DNA from 2 places in the Halomonas mongoliensis genome. Region 2 is predicted to be linked to the other one. Evidence: predicted binding sites of a transcription regulator. Region 2 holds the regulator's gene; the other holds the start of a gene.

Region 1 (9,811 bases), 1.3 Mb from region 2:
GGTTAAACAAGATGCAAGAAAATATGAGAAGTATCTTGCCGAAGCCGCTGAGCGAGGAATGTCGTCCGCACGGCTGGATATCAAGGACCTTTACCGATATGGCGACCCCGAGGTGGGGGTCGAAAAGAACAATGATAAATACATTTACTGGCTTAGAAAGGAGGCCGAGGACAATCATCCATATGCGATGAGAAACTTGGCTATTACATATCGTCAAGGCCTCGGAGTGGAAGTGGATTTTGGGAAGTCCTTTGAATGGATAATGAAGGCGGTAGCGCTTGATGCACCTTTTACACATAGAGACGCGGCCCAGCATTTCGAAAATGGCTGGGGTACGGAGCAGGACCTGGTCAAGGCCTATATGCTCTATGACCTAGCGAGCCCAGGGTCTAGTAATGATAGGGATGAAGTGGCAGAACGCATGACCGAAGAGGAAGTCGCAGAAGCCATTGCCCGCTCCTGGCAGTGGCAGCTGGAGCGTAATAGCTTCGCCCCCAGCTCCAACGGCTACCGCTACCAGCCCGATGTGAGCGACCTGGAACCGCTGTCCCTCACGCCGGAATCGGATCAATAAAGCCAATGCCTTCAGGGAGGATCGATGATGTTCAACCCCGGTGACGGTGTGATTCTGCTGGGCGATGCCACCACCCACGGCGGGCGGGTGATCAGCGGCCAGGCCCGCTATCAGGTGAATGGCAAGCCGGTGGCGGTGGTGGGCGACAAGGTAAGCTGCCCGAAGAAGGGCCACGGGGTGTGCAGCATCGTCGAGGGCCACCCCACCATCACCCTGGATGGCATCCCGGTGGCCTTCCATGGCTGCCACACCTCATGCGGTGCCAAGCTGATCTCGGCCTCGGGGGGCCGGCACGGGCTGGGGTGAGAGCGCTCAGCCCTTGCGTTCGATATCCACGTCGCTGGCCTGGGTGAAGTCGCCCAGGGCCATCATGTGGCCGAGCTTGCCGGCCTTGGTGGAGAGGTACTGCTCGTTGTGGGGGTTGAGGCCGGTGGTCAGGGGCACCCGCTCGACGACCTTGACCCCGGCGCCGGTCAGGGCATCGACCTTGCGCGGGTTGTTGGTCATCAGCCTGAGCGAGGCGATGCCCAGATGCTCGAGCATCGGCACGCAGAGGTCGTAGCGGCGCAGGTCGGCGCCGAAGCCGAGCTGCTCATTGGCCTCGACGGTGTCGGCGCCCTGGTCCTGCAGGTGGTAGGCGCGGATCTTGTTGAGCAGGCCGATGCCGCGACCCTCCTGGCGCAGGTAGAGCAGTACTCCGCGCCCCTCGGAGGCGATGCGCTTGAGCGCCTCCTGCAGCTGATAGCCGCAGTCGCAGCGCATGGAGAAGAGCGCGTCGCCGGTCAGGCACTCGGAGTGAACCCGCCCCAGCACCGGCTCTCCGTCGGCCACGTCGCCGAGGGTCAGGGCAATATGGTCCTTGCCGGTAGCCTCGTCCTCGAAGCCGTGCATGGTGAAGGTGGCCCAGGGGGTGGGCAGTCGAGAGGCGGCGATGAAGCGAATCGTCACTGGGTACCTCGGTATCAGGCCGCGGGCGGTGCCGCAGAATGGGGCAATAGTCTAACAGGAACCGCGGCGGTGCTCACGGCCGCGTAGAGCCTGTCGAGCTTGGCCTCGGTCAAGCCTCGCGTGCGGCGATGCGCTACAATGGCGCCACATTTCCCGTGGATGACCGCCTGCATGGAACTCAAGAACGATCGCTTTCTGCGCGCCCTGGCGCGTCAGCCTGTGGACCGCACGCCGGTATGGATGATGCGCCAGGCTGGCCGCTACCTGCCGGAGTACCGCGCCACCCGCGCCGAAGCCGGCGACTTCATGGACCTCTGCCGCAACCAGGACCTGGCCTGCGAGGTGACCCTGCAGCCCCTGGAGCGCTATCCGCTGGACGCGGCGATCCTCTTCTCGGATATCCTCACCATCCCCGATGCCATGGGCCTGGGGCTCTACTTCGAGACCGGCGAGGGGCCGAAATTCCGCAAGCCGGTGCGCAGCGCCGAGGATGTGGCGGCGCTCAGCGTGCCCGATGCCGAGCGCGACCTGGACTACGTGATGCGGGCGGTCTCCACCATCCGCCGCGAGCTCAACGGCCGGGTGCCGCTGATCGGCTTCTCCGGCAGCCCCTGGACGCTTGCCACCTACATGGTGGAGGGCAGCTCCAGCAAGGACTTCCGCCACGTCAAGACCATGCTCTACGATACGCCTAGCGTGATGCATGACCTGCTCGACACCCTGGCCACCTCGGTCACCGAGTACCTCAATGCCCAGATCCGCGCCGGCGCCCAGGCGGTGCAGATCTTCGACACCTGGGGCGGCGTACTCTCTACCCCGGCCTACCTGGAGTTCTCGCTGCGCTACATGGAGCAGATCGTCGCCGGCCTGATCCGCGAGCACGACGGGCGCAAGGTGCCGGTGATCCTGTTCACCAAGAACGGCGGTCAGTGGCTCGAGGATATCGCCCTGGCGGGCCCCGATGCCGTGGGCCTGGACTGGACGACGGAGTTGTCCGATGCCCGCTCCCGGGTCGGCCACAAGGTGGCCCTGCAGGGCAACCTGGACCCCAATGTGCTGTTCGCACGCCCGGCGGCGATTCGCGCCGAGGTGGCGCGCATCCTCGACAGCTACGGCGAGGGCCCCGGCCATATCTTCAACCTGGGCCACGGCATCAGCCAGTTCACCAACCCGGACAACGTCACCGCCTTCATGGAGGCGCTGCACGAGCTGAGCCCGGCCTACCACCGCCGTATCCAGCATGGCTGACAGGGGTCGCCCGACCTGGCTGAAACGCCTGCATGACCAGCGCCGCCTGTGGGCGGCGCTGGCCGTTGTGGGGGCAGTGGCGATTGCCATCGGCAGCCTGACCCCGGGCAGCCAGATGCCTTCGAACCTGCCCTGGGACAAGCTCAACCACTTCCTCGGCTACGCGGGGCTGGCCGGCCTATTGGGCCTGGCCGGGCTGCGCCTGCCGCTCGCCTTCCTGGCTGCCGTGTTCTACGGCCTCGCCATCGAATACGCCCAGATCCCGGTGCCGGGCCGCAGCGGCGGCGACTGGGCCGATATCCTCGCCAACACCCTCGGCGCCGCCTGCGCGGTGCTGGTGCTGGCCGGGGTGCGGCGAGGGCTGGGTCTGCGCTGAAGGGAGTGGCCGGCGCCCCCGAGATGCCGCGACAGGCTGCCTAGAGGCGTGGCTCCCGGGATGGCGGGGTCTCTGTCTGGTCGCTGGCCATGTCCAGCGAGGGCTCGCGGGGGCGCAGCCGATCGGCCGGGCGCCTTACCCGGGGGCTGCCCACTACGCTGTCGTCGGGGTCCAGGGCGCGGGCATCGCTGGTCCAGGCCGCCTGGGGATCATGCACCGCTGGGCGGCGCTCGTAGGAACGCGTGATCACCGGGCCGGCCCCGGCGGCATTCGCCAGGTGGTGAGGCAGCAGCCACAGCTCGGCGAGCAGGCGCAGGGCCACGGCGGCCAGCAGCCAGAGGCCGCCGCCGAGTGCCAGCGGCGGCCAGGCCTCGGCCCAGCTCAGGGGCGCCAGCCATGGCGTACGCGGGGCGAGCCAGAGGGCGGCACCGGCGACGAGGCCAAGCTGCAGCAGCAGATGACAGAAGAGCAGGGTGCCGCGGGACAGTGGGCGGCGGGGAAACAGGAACTGACGCATCGGGCTCCTCCCGGAAGCACATCGTGGAGATGAGACGTGCCGGCATCCCTGCCGGTCATGGGCGGATGCTACCCCAGATCAAGCTCCCGTGCAGTTTCCCCATGTCAGGACGTCATTCGGGTTGACCGGGTCCGGACGGCTTGCCACTGTTGAGTAAGTAGTGCCGCCGAGGCCCAGGGCCCGGTTTCATGACAACCTGCATCAAGGAGTGGCTATGACGACCTATATCGTGGTGGCAGACGCCGCGCGGGCCAGGATCTTCACCCGCGACGCGCTCAAGCTGGTCGAGCAGGACAGCCTGGTGCATGCGGCCAGCCGGCTGCATGAGGGGGATCTGGTCACCGATCGCGGCGCCGACGTGCACGAGTCGACCTCGGTCACATCGCGTGCTTCCGGCGGCGAGAACACGGCGCGCACCCATGAGGAGCTGATCTTCGCCAAGGAGGTAGCCGAGCGCCTCTACCGGGCGCGGGTCGACAACTCCATGGAGAAGCTGATTCTGGTCGCTCCCCCGCGTTTCCTGGGCCAGCTGCGCGACAAGCTCGACGGCCCCACCACCAAGCTGGTGATCCACTCCCTCTCCAAGGACCTCTCCAAGGCCAGTCTGGAAGACATCCAGGAGGCGGTCAGCGATATGCGTTGACCCCGCTCCCCGGCGCACCCCTACCGGCGGGCCCGGCCATCATGGCCGGGCCCGCTGCCGTTCCGCTCCTGCGGGCTCAGGGCACCGGCGGCAGGTCGATCTGGTCGCTGCGCGTCACCCCTTCGGTCATCTGCCGGCAGAGCTTGAGGAACTCGCGCATGCCGGTGGCCATGTACTTGTGGCGGTGCCAGATGAAGGCGAACTGGCGGCTCAGGTCCAGCTCCGGCGTGGGGATCGCCACCAGGCTGCCGCGGCGGAAGGCGTCGCGCAGCGCCAGCTTGGAGACGCAGCCGATGCCGAGCCCCGACTCCACGGCGCGCTTGATCCCCTCGGTGTGCTCCAGCTCCAGCAGAACATTGAAGCGGCCGCGGCGGTGTCGAGCGGCCTGCTCCAGGGTCAGGCGGGTGCCCGAGCCCTCCTCGCGCATGATCCAGGCCTCGCGCAGCAGCCGTTCCAGCGCCACCGGACCGCTCCCTGCCAGGGGGTGGTCCGGTGAGCAGAATACCGCCAGCTCATCCTCTACCCAGGGTTGGGTCGTCACGTCCTCCGCTTCGCAGTGCCCCTCGATCAGCCCGAGGTCCAGCTCATGGTGGCGAACCCCCTCGATGATGGCGCGGGTGTTGCGCACCGCCAGCCGCACGCGACTGCCGGGAAAGCGCTGCATGAAGTCGCCGATCAGCAGGGTGGCCAGGTAGTTGCCGATGGTCAGGGTGGCACCCACATCCAGGGTGCCGACCCCCTGCTGGCCGCGCAGCAGCTCCTCGATCTCCTCGGCGCGATCCAGCAGGGCCACCGCCTTGGGCAGCAGCTGGAAGCCCAGGGCATTGAGCTTGAGGCGCTTGCCGATGCGATCCAGCAGCTGGCAGTCGAACTGGCGCTCCAGTTCGGCCAGGGCCGTGCTGGTAGCGGACTGGGAGAGCGACAGGACCCGGGCGGCCCGGGAGACGCTCTCGTGCTGGGCGACGGCGACGAAGACCTCCAGCTGGCGCAGGGTGAAACGCATGGGGCTGAGCTCCTGTGATCTATATCAAGGACGCGGATAAGTCTTATCCATACAATCCATTTAACAGATAACGCCCCTTCTCTTAGAATTCAATGCAAATATCCATTGCCCATCTATTCCTTTTGGGAATATGTGGCCTGCGCTATCTCAAGGAGTCGGCATGAGCAAGTTCGCCCTGGAAGAGGTCCTGAGCGTTCACCACTGGAACGACACCCTCTTCAGCTTCCGTACCACCCGCGACCGCGGCCTGCGCTTCAAGAATGGCCAGTTCGTGATGATCGGACTGGAGGTCGACGGCAAGCCGCTGATGCGGGCCTACTCCATCGCCAGCCCCAACTACGAGGATCACCTCGAGTTCTTCAGCATCAAGGTGCCGGACGGCCCGCTTACCTCGCGTCTTCAGCACCTCAAGGTGGGCGATCAGATCATGGTGAGCCGCAAACCCACCGGCACCCTGGTGACCGACGACCTGCTGCCGGGGCGTAACCTGTACTTCCTGTCGACAGGCACGGGGCTCGCTCCCTTCATGAGCCTGATCCAGGACCCGGAGGTGTACGAGCGCTTCGAGAAGGTGGTGCTGGTGCACGGCGTGCGCAGCGTCAGCGAGCTGGCCTATGCCGACTTCATCCAGCAGGAGCTGCCTGCCCACGAGTACCTGGGCGAAGAGATCGCCGAGAAGCTGGTCTACTACCCCACGGTAACCCGGGAGGCGTTCCACACCATGGGGCGTCTCACCGACCATATCCGCACCGGCAAGCTCTTCGAGGATACCGGCCTTGCGCCCATGGACTCCAAGCAGGACCGCGCCATGATCTGCGGCAGCCCGGCGATGCTCGACGAGACCAGCGCCCTGCTCGACGACCTGGGCTTCAAGATCTCCCCGCGCATGGGCGATCCTGGCGACTACGTCATCGAGCGCGCCTTCGTCGAGAAATAAGCTGGAAGCTTGAAGAGCGCCGCTTCGCGGCTGGAAGCTGGAAGAAAAACCGCCCCCATGGCTCTTGCCACGGGGGCGGTGTCATTAAGGCTGTCTTCCAGCTGTCAGACCGCGTCCTTGCCCGTCTCGCCGGTACGGATGCGGATCACCTGCTCCAGCGGGGTGACGAAGATCTTGCCGTCGCCGATCTTGCCGGTATTGGCGACCTGGGTGATGGCGTCGATCACCTTCTCGGCCATGTCGTCGTCCACGGCCACCTCCAGCTTCACCTTGGGCAGGAAATCGACCACGTACTCGGCGCCGCGGTAGAGCTCGGTGTGCCCCTTCTGGCGGCCGAATCCCTTGACCTCGGTGACGGTGATGCCCTGAACCCCGATCTCGGAGAGGGACTCCCTCACGTCGTCCAGCTTGAAGGGCTTGATGATGGCGGTCACCAGTTTCATGGTCGAATTCCTCGTCTGTTCGCAGCGGTGGCCGGGCCACCCGAGTGTGCCTGATTGCTCTCTAGCATACACCGCGGCGAGCAGGATGAAAAAAGGCCCCCGAAGGGGCCAGGAGGAGCACGCCAGCTCACTCGGTGGGCGTTGCCGTCACTTACTTCTTGGCGACGCTGAACTCGGGGTAGGCCTCCAGACCGCATTCGGCCAGGTCGACGCCCTCGTACTCTTCTTCCTCGCTGACGCGGATGCCCATTACTGCCTTGAGGATCAGCCAGACGATCAGGCTCGCCGCGAAGACCCAGGCGAAGATGGCGATGATGCCGAGGAGCTGGGCACCGAAGGTGGCGTCGCCGTTGGTCAGAGGCACCGCCAGCAGGCCCCAGATGCCGACCACGCCGTGCACCGAGATGGCGCCGACCGGGTCGTCGATCTTCAGCTTGTCCAGGCCCACGATGGAGGCCACCACGATGGCGCCGCCCACGGCGCCGATCAGGGCGGCACTCAAAGCGGAGGGGGCCAGCGGCTCGGCGGTGATGGCCACCAGGCCGGCCAGGGCGCCGTTGAGGGTCATGGTCAGGTCGGCCTTGCGGAACCAGATCTTGGCCAGGATCAGGGCGGCGATCACGCCGCCGGCGGCCGCGGCGTTGGTGTTGACCAGCACCTGGGCGACGTTGTTGGCGGAGTCCACGTCGGAGACTTTCAGCTCGGAGCCGCCGTTGAAGCCGAACCAGCCCATCCACAGGATGAAGGTGCCCAGGGTGGCCAGCGGCAGGTTGGCGCCGGGGATGGCGTAGATGCTGCCGTCCTTGCCGTACTTGCCCTTGCGGGGGCCGAGGATCAGCACGCCGGCGAGAGCCGCGGCCGCACCGGCCATGTGGACGATGCCGGAGCCGGCGAAGTCGGAGAAGCCGGCGGCGTCGAGCCAGCCTTCGCCCCAGGTCCAGTAGCCGGAGACCGGGTAGATGAAGCCGGTCATCACCACGGCGAAGGCCAGGAAGGCCCACAGCTTCATGCGCTCGGCCACGGCACCGGAGACGATGGACATGGCGGTGGCCACGAAGACGACCTGGAAGAAATAGTCGGCCCGCATGGAGTAGTAGGGGGCGTCATCGCCGCCGGCCAGCACCGCATCGACGCTGTTCTCGCCGCCCAGCAGGAAGCCCAGGTTGGGCAGGAAGCCCCCCTCGGCGCTGGAGTACATGATGTAGTAGCCCACCAGCAGGTACATGGTGCAGGCGATGGCGAACAGGGCGATGTTCTTGGTGAGGATCTCGGCGGTGTTCTTGGAGCGCACCAGGCCAGCCTCGAGCATCGAGAAGCCGGCGGCCATCCACATCACCAGCACGCCGCAGATCAGAAAGTAGAAGGTATCGAGCGCATAGCTCAGCTCTGTCAGTTCACTCATGGCAGTCTCTCCAGAGGCAGGAAACGATCAGACGGCGTCGGGGCCGCGTTCACCGGTGCGGATGCGAATCACGTCCTCCAGCGGCGTGACGAAGACCTTGCCGTCGCCGATCTTGCCGCTGTTGGCCGCGCTGCAGATGGCATCGAGCACCGTCTCCAGGCGAGAGTCATCCACGGCGACCTCGACCTTGACCTTCGGCAGGAAGTCGACGACGTACTCGGCGCCGCGATAGAGCTCGGTGTGGCCCTTCTGGCGGCCGAAGCCCTTGACCTCGGTGACGGTGATGCCTTGAACGCCGTTGTCGGCCAGCGCCTCGCGGACGTCGTCGAGCTTGAACGGCTTGATGATGGCGGTGATGAGTTTCATCCCTTGTCTCCCCGGTTGCGTTGGGTATCGGCGCGGTGGCCGCATGCCCTGACATGGCCATAATCGTGCCATCGACACTTTGCAGTCTTTTAAATCAAATGGTTGGGGTCGCTTTCGAGGCTGGTCGGACGAGGTGGTTGCAGCGCAGCAAAGGCTTCTGCACCGTCTTGGTGCCGGCTGTCGGTGCAGGCGCGCCATCCTGGCGCAGCGGTGGGGCATGCGCTCGCGGCGGGGCATGCGTATCCTGTAGCCGGCATTCCCACGTTCAGGAGAGACCCATGGTGAGCCATGACCGTATCGGCCGACTGGCCCAGCAGATCGGTGAGCGCCTGCAGGGCGCGTCCCAGGCGCCGGAAGAGGTGCAGAAGGGCATTCAGCAGGTGGTGCGCGGCGCCTTCGACCGCCTGGAGCTGGTGTCCCGGGAGGACTTCGACATCCTGATGGATGTGCTGCAGCGCACCCGGGCCCGGGTCGAGGCCCTGGAGCAGCAGGTCGCCGGGCTCGAGGCGCTGCTGGAGCAGCGCACCGGCGAGGCGCCGACCGACGCCCCGGCGGCCGCCGCCGAGGGCGACACGCCCCGCCCCGAGGAGGACGCCGGCGGCGGCGAAGCCGGCCGCTGATCCGACGCCGGGCAGGGGGGCCGGCTCTGGACTAGCCTTGGGGGCATGACTCCAGGCGAGGGAGCGCCCATGACGCTGGCGATCGTCCATACCCGAGCGGGCCTCGGCCTCGAGGCCCCCGAGGTCCAGGTGGAGGTCCACCTGGCCAACGGCCTGCCGGGGGTGACCCTGGTGGGCCTGCCCGAAACCGCCGTGAAGGAGAGCCGCGAGCGGGTGCGCAGCGCCCTGGTCAACGCCGGCTTCGACTACCCCCTGCGTCGCATCACCCTCAACCTGGCCCCCGCCGACCTGCCCAAGGAGGGCGGGCGCTTCGACCTGCCCATCGCCCTGGGGCTGCTGCTGGCTTCGGGCCAGCTCCCCCCCGATGCGCTGAAGGCCACCGAGAGCGTCGGCGAGCTGGCGCTGGATGGGCGCCTGCGCCCGGTTCACGGCGTACTGCCCCTGGCCATGGCCACCCGCCGGGCCGGCCGGCGACTCATCGTGCCTCGGGCCAACGCCGATGAGGCGGCACTGGCCGGCGATCTCGAGGTGCTCCCCGCCGACCACCTGCTGGAGGTGGTTGGCCATCTGCTGGGGCGAGCGCCCATTGCGCCGCACCGGCTCTCCCGCCCGCCCGAGGCGTCGGTGGCGCTCCCCGACCTGGCCGAGGTGCGCGGCCAGCACCAGGCGCGCCGCGCCCTGGAGGTGGCCGCCGCGGGTTCCCATAACCTGCTGCTGGCCGGCCCTCCCGGCAC
Region 2 (9,811 bases):
TCACCTCGACGCCGGCGTGGAACGCGAGGCCTGCCCTCTGGACCTGGCGCCCACCGCCTCCACCACCGCCGCCCTGGCCCTGGGCGACGCCCTGGCGGTGGCGCTGCTGGAGTCGCGCGGCTTTACCGCCGAGGAGTTCGCCCTCTCCCACCCCGGCGGCAGCCTCGGCAAGCGCCTGCTGCTGCGCGTCCGGGACCTGATGCACGAGGGCGCACGGCTGCCCACCGTCCCCCTGGGCAGCCCGCTGCGGGATGCCCTGCTGGAGATCACCCGCCAGGGACTCGGCTTCACCTGCGTGGTGGCGCCGGACGGCCGCCTCGCCGGTGTCTACACCGACGGCGACCTGCGCCGCACCCTGGACCAGCACAGCGACCTCTCCGGCCTCGTCGTCGACGAGGTCATGACCGCTCCCGGCCGGCGGGTTCCCCCCGACATGCTGGCCGCCCAGGCGGTCAAGCTGATGGAGGATCACCGTATCTCCGCCCTGGCGGTGGTCGACGACGAGGGACGTCCGGTGGGCGCCCTGCACATGCACGACCTGCTCTCGAGCGGCGTGGTCTGATTCACCCCTACCCAACCGGAGTTCCCATGCCCCACACCCTACCGCTGAAAGACACCCACCTCGTCGATCGCCTGCGCCGCATCCGCCTGCTGGCCCTGGACGTGGACGGCGTGCTGACCGACGGCCAGCTCTACTTCCAGGCCGACGGCATCGAGATCAAGGCCTTCAACGTCCAGGACGGCCACGGCCTCAAGCTGCTCAAGCGCGCCGGCATCCAGGTGGCGCTGATCACCGGCCGCGACTCTCCCACGGTCAGCCGCCGCGCGGCGGCACTGGGCATCCAGCACGTCTTCCAGGGGGTGGAGCGCAAGCTGCCGGTGCTCCGCGACCTCTGCGCCCGCCTGGGCCTGGAGTTCGACCAGGTGGCCTACTGCGGCGACGACATGCCCGACGTGGGCGCCATCCGCCGCGCCGGCGTCGGCATCAGCGTGCCCAACGCCCCGGAGTACATCCAGAAGCACGCCGACTGGGTCACCGTGAAGGGCGGCGGCCAGGGCGCCGCCCGCGAGATCGCCGACACCCTGCTCAAGGCCCAGGGCCACTGGGACGCGGTGATCGACACCTACCTGCACGGGGCCGGCTGAGCCCATGGCGCTGCCGCGGCCGTCGTTCCGAGTCTGGCTCTTCCTGCTGCTGGTGGCCCTGGGCGGCGTGCTGGTGCTGCTCGATTCGCGCAGCGCCCGGGAGCCCGGCGCCGTGCCCCGGGACGCCGCCGGCGAGCCCGACTTCTACCTGGAGGGGGCGCGGCTGACCCGCTTCGACGGCGAGGGGCGCGCCCACCAGCGCCTCGACACCCCGCGCCTGGTGCATACGCCCCACGACGACGTCACCCGTCTCGAGGCGCCGGATGCCCGCCTCTACGACCGTGCCGGGCGGGTCTGGCTCGCCGAGGCCGAGAGCGGCGTGCTCGGCCCTGGCGGCAACCCCCTGACCCTCACCGGCAGCGCCCGGCTTCACGCCCCCGAGGAGCGCTGGCGGCTCGACACCGAGGTGCTTCACTACGACGCCGAGCGCGGCCACGCCTGGAGCGACACCCCGGCCCTGCTCCGGCAGCCGCCCCAGCGCATGAGCGGGGAGCGCTTCGACGCCTGGCTCCATGACAATCAGGCCCGCCTGACCGACAATGTGCGCGGCCACCATCCGCCCGAGACCCGAGAGGACTCCCCGCCATGAAGCGAACCTCCGCCCTGCTGCTCTGCCTGCTGCTGCCCCTGGTCAGCGCCCCGACCCTGGCCCAGGGCCGCGACGCCGAGGCCCCCATCGAGGTGGAGGCCGACCGCCTCGATCTGGATGACCGCGCCGGCACCGCCGTCTATACCGGCGACGTGGACATCCGCCAGGGCAGCATGCGCCTGACCGGCGACCGGGTGGAGATCCAGCGCAACGCCCAGGGCCAGCTCTCCCGCGCCGTCGCCACCGGCGATCGCGCCTACCTCGAGCAGCAGCCCGACCCGGGCGAGCCGCCGGTGCGCGGCTGGGGGCGGACCGTCATCTACCACGTGGCCGAACGGCGCATGGAGCTGATCGACCGCGCCGAGCTGCACCAGGGCGGCGACACCTTCGACGGCGGCTACCTGGAGTACTTCCTCGATCGCCGCGTCGTCCACGCCCGCAGCGAAGGCGAGGGCGTCGAAGGGCGCCAGCGCATCCGCATGACCCTCCAGCCCGAGCAGTAAGGTCGCCCATGAAGACTCTCCACGCCCGCCACCTGGCCAAGAGCTACAAGCGTCGCCGGGTCGTGCAGGACATCAGCCTGTCGATCCGCCAGGGCAGCATCGTCGGGCTGCTCGGCCCCAACGGCGCCGGCAAGACCACCTCCTTCTACATGATCGTGGGGCTGGTGCGCGCCGACGCCGGCGAGGTGGCCATCGACGAGCTGGACCTGTCCCGTGCCGCCATGCACGAGCGCGCCCGGGCCGGGATCGGCTACCTGCCCCAGGAGGCGTCAATCTTCCGCAAGCTGTCGGTGGCCGACAACATCATGGCGATCCTCGAGACCCGCAAGGATCTCGACCGCGAGGGGCGCCACGCCCGCCTCGAGGAGCTCCTCGAGGAGTTCCACGTGACCCATATCCGCGACAACCTCGGCATGAGCCTCTCCGGCGGCGAGCGCCGCCGGGTGGAGATCGCCCGCGCCCTGGCCACGGAGCCTGCCTTCATCCTCCTCGATGAGCCCTTCGCCGGGGTCGATCCGATCTCGGTGGGGGAGATCAAGGGGATCATACGCCAGCTCAAGGCCCGCGACATCGGCGTGCTGATCACCGACCACAACGTCCGCGAGACCCTCGACATCTGCGACACCGCCTATATCGTCGGCGACGGCCAGATCATCGCCGAGGGCAATGCCGAGGCGATCCTCGCCAACCAGCGGGTACGCGATGTCTACCTGGGCCAGGACTTCCGGCTCTAGCCACCCGCCGCTTACCTACACAGCTTGCTGATATACCAGCCGTTCTTGCCTGGCGGCATGACAATTGCGCATGGCACGAAAGTTGCAGACATTGACGGAGAAAGGCGCTTGCATCGCCCATCGCCGCCGGCTAGGGTGAAGGCTTTCCACACCCGAGGGACTCGTTAGACCATGGCCATGAAAGCCTCCCTCCAGCTGCGCGTCGGTACCCAGCTGACCATGACGCCTCAGCTGCAGCAGGCCATCGCCCTGCTTCAGCTCTCCACCCTGGACCTGCGCCAGGAGATCCAGCAGGCACTGGAAGCCAACCCCATGCTGGAGCTCGACGAGGGCTTCGGCGAACAGGCGGTCAGCGAGGCCCCCGAAGCGGAGTGGGCCAGCGAGATCCCCGACCAGCTGGCCACCGACAGCGACTGGTCGGACACCTACCAGGACTTCAGCGCCCCCGCCTCCGGCGGCGAAGGGCCAGATTTCGAACGCGAGGCCGCCGGCCAGAGCCTGCAGGGCCACCTCAGCTGGCAGCTGGCCATGACCGACCTCACGCCTCGGGAGCAGCAGATCGCCGAGAGCCTGATCGACGCGGTGGATGACGCCGGCTACCTGGCCCAGCCCCTGGAGGAGATCCGCGACGGCCTGCGGGACCAGGGTCTCGAGGGACTGCGCAGCGCCGAGGTGGAGCAGGTACTGCTGCGCCTGCAGCAGTTCGAGCCTACCGGGGTCTTTGCCCGGGAGCTGCGCGAATGCCTGCTGCTGCAGCTGGCCGCGCTGCCCGACGACACCCCCCTGCTGCCCCAGGCGCGCCGGCTGGTGCGCCAGTTCCTCGAGGCGCTGGCCGGCGGCGACCGCCGCCTGCTCAAGCGCCGCCTCGGCCTCGACGACGACACCCTGGACGCGGCCATCGCCCTGGTCCGCTCCCTGGACCCCCGTCCCGGCAGCGCCTTCGCCGGCACCACCAGCGACTACGTCACTCCCGACCTGGTGGCGCGCCACGACAGCCACGGCTGGCACGTGGAGCTCAACCCCGAGGCGCTGCCCCGGCTGCGCATTCAGCCCGACTACGCCGCCCTGGTCCGCCGCGCGGACAAGAGCCAGGACAACCAGTTCCTCAAGGACCATCTCCAGGAGGCGCGCTGGCTGATGAAGAGCCTCTCCAGCCGCAACGACACCCTGCTCAGGGTGGGGCGCGAGATCATGGCCCGCCAGCTGGACTTCCTGGAGCAGGGCGAGGAGGCGATGAAGCCGCTGATCCTGGCCGATATCGCCCAGGCAGTGGAGATGCACGAGTCCACCATCTCCCGGGTCACCACCCAGAAGTACATCCATACCCCCAGGGGCGTCTTCGAGCTCAAGTACTTCTTCTCCAGCCAGGTGGGCGGCGGCGAGGGAGACGCCCACTCCAGCACCGCCATCCGCGCCCGGATCCGCAAGCTGATCCAGGAGGAGACGCCGCGCAAGCCCCTCTCCGACAGCAAGCTGGTGGCCCTGCTCGACGAGGCCGGTATCCAGGTGGCCAGAAGGACGGTAGCCAAGTACCGCGAAGCTATGGGCATTCCGGCCTCCAGCGAGCGCAAGCGGCTCAGGTAATGCAGGACCGTAGCGCTCTCAAGGGTCGGCCGCGAAGCCGTGGGCATTCCGGCCTCCAGCGAGCGCAAGCGGCTCAGGTAATGCAGGACCGTAGCGCTCTCAAGGGTCGGCCGCGAAGCCGTGGGCATTCCGGCCTCCAGCGAGCGCAAGCGGCTGCGCTGAACCCCACTCCCCAGCATGCCCCATCCGCACGGTCCGGGCAGCGTCTCCCGGGCACGAGCGAAGGTCGCGATGACCTGCATCACTGCGGCGCGCGGCGTCACCGCCACAGGGGGTATGCAAGGCAGGAAAAAGGGTTACAATCGAGGCACCACCAACGAGCAAGGAGCGTGTCATGCAAGTCAATATCACCGGCCATCATGTGGAACTGACCGACGCCCTGCGTGGCTATGTGAACGAGAAACTGGCACGCGTGGAGCGCCACTACGACAACATCACCAATGTGCAGGTGACCCTGTCCGTGGAGAAGGAGCGCCAGCTCGCCGCCTGCACCCTGCACGCCGCCGGTGCCGACCTGCACGCCGAGGCCCAGGACGGCGACATGTATGCCGCCATCGACGCCCTGGCCGACAAGCTGGACCGTCAGCTGGTCAAGCACAAGGAGAAGGCACAGGCCCGCGCCCAGGGCGCCGGCGCTCGCTGATCCGACCATGTCACTGGAAGCCATCCTGCCCCCGGAGCGCACCCTGTTCGGCGTGCCCGGGGGCAGCAAGAAAAGGGTACTGGAGTTCTTCAGCACCTTCATCGCCCAGAACACCCCGAGCCTCGACAGCCAGGAGGTCTTCAGCCGGCTGATCGGGCGTGAGCGTCTGGGCAGTACCGGCATCGGCAACGGGGTAGCCATCCCCCACGCCAGAAGCCCCCACTGCAAGGGGCCCATCGCCGGCTTCCTGAAGCTGGCCGAGCCCGTGGACTTCGACGCCATCGACGGCGAACCGGTGGACCTGGTGTTCGTGCTGCTGGTGCCCGAAGAGGCCGATGACGCCCACCTGGCGCTGCTGGCCCAGGTGGCCGGCGTGATGAACGACGCCGAGACACGCACCGCCCTGCGCCGCAGTGAAAGCCAGCGCGAACTGCACGAACGGCTGCTCGAAGCGATCCGACGACAGGCGTGACCACATCCCGGGCCACCCGGCCAGTTTGACGACCAGGAGACCCCCATGCAGCTCGTGATCATCAGCGGCCGCTCCGGTTCAGGCAAGTCGATCGCGCTGCAGGCCCTGGAGGACCTGGGCTACTACGCCATCGACAACCTTCCGGCCATGCTGCTCGGCTCACTGGTCGATGAGCTGGGCAGCTCGGAATCCCCGCGCTCCTCCATCGCCGTCAGCATCGATGCCCGCAACCTGCCCCAGGCCCTGGAGAGCTTCCCGGCCCAGCTGCAGGCGCTCCAGGCCCGCGGCATCGCCTGCCAGGTGATCTACCTCACCGCCGATGCCCGCATCCTGATCGAACGCTACTCCGCCACCCGACGCCGCCACCCGCTGACCCGGGAGAGCGACATGACCCTGGCCGAGGCCATCGACAGCGAGGAGCTGGCGCTCTCGGAGATCCGCGACCTGGCCGACCTGGTGATCGACACCTCGCGCCTCTCGGTGCACGAGCTGCGTCGACGCATCGGCGATCAGGTAGCGCGCCACCAGCCCGACCAGCTCACCCTCACCATCGAGTCCTTCGGCTTCAAGCGCGGCGTGCCCCTGGATGCCGACCTGGTGTTCGACGCCCGCTGCCTGCCCAACCCCTACTGGGACCCGCAGCTGCGTGCCGCCACCGGCCGCGACGCCGAGGTGGTCGAGTTCCTCGAGGCCTATCCTCTGGTGGAGGCGATGCGTGCCGATATCCAGGCCTGGGTGGAGCGCTGGCTGCCCGCCTACAAGGCCAGCCACCGCAGCTACCTGACGGTGGCCGTCGGCTGCACGGGGGGCCAGCACCGCTCGGTCTACCTGGCCGAGCGGCTCGCCGCCGGCCTGGCCGCCACCCACCCTCTGGTGCGCCTGCGCCACCGCGAGCTGGGCATCCATGACGCCCTGCCCCCTCCCGACGACACCTCTCATCAAGGAAGTTGAGCGTGCCGCAACGCAAGCTGACCCTCACCAACAAGCGCGGCCTGCACGCCCGCGCCGCCACCAAGCTGGTCCAGTGCTGCCAACCCTTCCAGGCCCGCGTCAGCGTGGCCAACGGCGCCCTCCAGGGGGACGCCGCCAATATCATGTCGCTGCTGATGCTGGCCGCCCCCTGCGGCACCGAACTGACGGTGAGCGCCGAGGGCGAGGACGCCGAAGCGGCCCTCGCTGCCATAGAGGCGCTGTTCGAGGCCCGCTTCGACGAGGATGAGTGACCTCAGCCGCCGGCGACGGTCATCTCGCCGATCAGCCAGCTGCCGGTGTGGATGCTGCCCCGGGTGTCGGTATCGCTGCCGATGCCGGAAAGCCCCTTGAACATCGCCTCCAGGTTGCCGGCGATGGTGAACTCCTCCACCGGGTGCTGGATCTCGCCGTTCTCCACCCAGAAGCCCGCCGCCCCCCGGGAGTAGTCCCCGGTCACGGCGTTGACCCCCTGGCCCATCAGCTCGGTAACCAGCACCCCGCGCCCCATGCGGGCGAGCAGCTCCTCCCGGCTGGCCAGCGGCGCCTCGATGCGCAGGTTGCGGGCACCGCCGGCGTTGCCGGTGGTCTGCATCCCCAGGCGCCGGGCACTGTAGGCGGAGAGCATATAGCTGGCCAGGCGGCCATTCTCGATGAAGACGTTGTCCCGGGTCTGGACGCCGTCGCCGTCGAAGGGAGAGCTCGCCATGGCCCCCACCTCCATGGGTCGCTCCTGGAGGCTGAACCACTCCGGGAAGAGCGGCTCGCCCAGGCGGTCGCAGAGGAAGGAGGCCTGGCGATAGAGGGCCCCCCCGGCGATGGCCCCCATCAGCGAGCCGACCAGCCCCGATGCCAGGGTCGGGTCGAAGAGCACCGGCATCCGCCCCGTGGCCGGACGGCGGGCGCCCAGACGGCGCAGGGTGCGCTCGGCGGCGCTCTCGCCGACCTTCTCGGGGGCCAGCAGGTCCCGCGGGTTGCGCGCGGAGCTGTAGTCGTAGTCCCGCTGCATGCCGCCCTCGTCGCCGGCGATCAGCATGCAGGAGAGCGAATGACGGCTGCCGCGCTGGCTGCCCAGGAAGCCGTGGCTGTTGGCATAGACCCGCACCCCCTCGCCGCTGGAGAGGGAAGCGCCGTCGGAGCTACGGATGCCGGGGCGCTGGCGGCCGGCGGACTCGCAGGCCAGCGCCAGCTCGATGGCCTCTTCGGTGGAGAGCGGCCAGGGGTGGTGGACATCGAGGTCGGGCAGCTCGGTGGCCATCAGCTCGGCATCGGCGAGCCCCGCGGCCGGATCCTCACCGGTGTGGCGGGCGATGGCGATGGCCTTCTCCACCACGGCGCGGATCGACGCCTCGCCGGCGTCGGTGGAGGAGGCGCTGCCCTTGCGTCTGCCCAGGTAGACGGTCACGGCGATGCCCTGATCCCGGGATAGCTCCACCGTCTCCACCTCCCCCTCGCGGACGCTGACGCCGACGCCCTGGTCGACGCTGGCGCCCACCTCGCAGGCGTCGGCGCCGAGCCGACGAGCCAGCTCCAGGGCCATCTGGGCACGGGTCTCCAGCAGGGTCTGCTGGGCGGCGGCATCGAATGCCTGTGTCATGGGTCTCTCCTCGTCATCCGGCGCGCGGCCGGCCGTTCGTGATATCGCACTCAAGCCCGCCGCGGCGGGCTGGTATACTGTTCGAATTATTCGCCTTCAATCATGGATGCAGCATGTCCCAGGACTCCCCCCGCGAGCTGCTCGACCAGCTCATTGCCCAGACCGGCGACGACGACGAACGGCCCAGCAAGTCGCAGCTCAAGCGCGAGATGCACGCCCTCCAGACCCTCGGCGAGGCGATCATCGCCATGACCCCGGCCGAACGCGCCCGCTTCCCCCTCTCCGACGACATGCTGGCCGCCGTGGAGGAGACCGCCCGGGTCCGCTCCCACGAGGGGCGCCGGCGCCATATGCAGTACGTGGGCAAGGTGATGCGCCGAGAGAACCTGGAGGCGATCAAGGCCGTCTACGACGAGATCGAGCAGGAGAAGCTGCGCCGCGACCACGCCTTTCATCGCCTGGAGGCCTGGCGCGACCGCCTGCTCGACGAGGGCGACAGCGCCGTGGAGGCCTTTATCGCCGACTACCCCGACGTCGACCGCCAGGCGCTGCGCCAGCTGATCCGCAACGCCCAGCGCGAGCGCGACAAGGGCAAGCCCCCGGCCAGCGCCCGCAAGCTCTTCAAGCTGATCCGCGATACTGCCGGCATGTAGGAGCCCGGCTTGTCGGGCGATTGGCACCGTCAGATGCCCCGGCGGCTGCCATCAGCCTGGCCGATGACCGCCATCGCCCAGCAGAGCTGGGCTCCTACAGGCCAGTCGCCTACGACTGGGTGCCGCCCACGGTCAGCTCATCCAGCTTCAGGGTGGGCTGGCCCACCCCCACCGGCACGCCCTGTCCCTCCTTGCCGCAGACGCCGATGCCGGCGTCCAGCTCCAGGTCGTGGCCGATCATCGACACCCGCCCCATGGCCTCGGGACCGTTGCCGATCAGGGTCGCGCCCTTCACCGGCGCGGTGATCCTGCCATCCTCCACCAGATAGGCTTCGCTGGCCGAGAAGACGAACTTGCCCGAGGTGATATCCACCTGGCCGCCGCCGAAGCTCACCGCATAGAGACCGCGCTTGACGCTCTTCAGGATATCCGCGGGATCGTCCTGGCCGGCCAGCATGATGGTGTTGGTCATGCGCGGCATCGGCAGGTGGGCGAAGGACTCGCGCCGGGCGTTGCCGGTGGGCGCCATGCCCATCAGCCTGGCATTGAGCTTGTCCTGCATATAGCCGGTGAGGATGCCGTCCTCGATCAGCGTGGTGCACTGCCCCGGGGTGCCCTCGTCGTCGACGCTCATGGAGCCGCGACGATCGACCAGGGTGGCGTCGTCCACCACGGTGACGCCCGGCGCCGCCACCCGCTGGCCCATGCGGCCGGCGAAGGCGGAGCTGCCCTTGCGGTTGAAGTCCCCCTCCAGGCCGTGCCCCACCGCTTCGTGGAGCAGGATGCCGGGCCAGCCCGGCGCCAGCACCACCGGCAGCTGGCCGGCCGGGGCATCGATGGCCTCCAGATTGACCAGCGCCTGGCGCACCGCCTCCTTGGCGAAGCGTTCGGCCACGCCCTCGTCACGCAGCCGCGACATGG

What was found. Region 2 encodes sigma-54, which starts transcription at its own class of promoters, with help from an activator protein. Its sites were predicted from a motif close to TGGCACNNNNNTTGCTNT; they were not measured.
Region 1: a site for sigma-54 is predicted at 8,511-8,528, ahead of ACRYRV_RS07600 (P-II family nitrogen regulator). Genes of this name have one in related genera too.

Annotation. Positions count from the first base shown of each region.
Region 1 covers NZ_CP199288.1:1,617,255-1,627,065, reverse strand. Annotated here, with positions in the region: gene ACRYRV_RS07655 (tetratricopeptide repeat protein) at 1-574, shown strand, start outside; gene ACRYRV_RS07650 (PAAR domain-containing protein) at 599-880, shown strand; gene ribA (GTP cyclohydrolase II) at 887-1,522, opposite strand; gene hemE (uroporphyrinogen decarboxylase) at 1,694-2,770, shown strand; gene ACRYRV_RS07635 (VanZ family protein) at 2,763-3,146, shown strand; gene ACRYRV_RS07630 (hypothetical protein) at 3,187-3,663, opposite strand; gene ACRYRV_RS07625 (host attachment protein) at 3,878-4,306, shown strand; gene ACRYRV_RS07620 (LysR family transcriptional regulator) at 4,383-5,309, opposite strand; gene ACRYRV_RS07615 (ferredoxin--NADP reductase) at 5,470-6,246, shown strand; gene glnK (P-II family nitrogen regulator) at 6,351-6,689, opposite strand; gene ACRYRV_RS07605 (ammonium transporter) at 6,841-8,091, opposite strand; gene ACRYRV_RS07600 (P-II family nitrogen regulator) at 8,119-8,457, opposite strand; gene ACRYRV_RS07595 (accessory factor UbiK family protein) at 8,736-9,077, shown strand; gene ACRYRV_RS07590 (YifB family Mg chelatase-like AAA ATPase) at 9,147-9,811, shown strand, end outside.
Region 2 covers NZ_CP199288.1:2,874,647-2,884,457, reverse strand. Annotated here, with positions in the region: gene ACRYRV_RS13575 (KpsF/GutQ family sugar-phosphate isomerase) at 1-562, shown strand, start outside; gene ACRYRV_RS13570 (KdsC family phosphatase) at 589-1,146, shown strand; gene lptC (LPS export ABC transporter periplasmic protein LptC) at 1,151-1,735, shown strand; gene lptA (lipopolysaccharide transport periplasmic protein LptA) at 1,732-2,238, shown strand; gene lptB (LPS export ABC transporter ATP-binding protein) at 2,247-2,972, shown strand; gene ACRYRV_RS13550 (RNA polymerase factor sigma-54) at 3,144-4,556, shown strand; gene hpf (ribosome hibernation-promoting factor, HPF/YfiA family) at 4,891-5,199, shown strand; gene ptsN (PTS IIA-like nitrogen regulatory protein PtsN) at 5,207-5,671, shown strand; gene rapZ (RNase adapter RapZ) at 5,717-6,622, shown strand; gene ACRYRV_RS13530 (HPr family phosphocarrier protein) at 6,625-6,894, shown strand; gene pmbA (metalloprotease PmbA) at 6,897-8,237, opposite strand; gene yjgA (ribosome biogenesis factor YjgA) at 8,351-8,890, shown strand; gene tldD (metalloprotease TldD) at 9,000-9,811, opposite strand, start outside.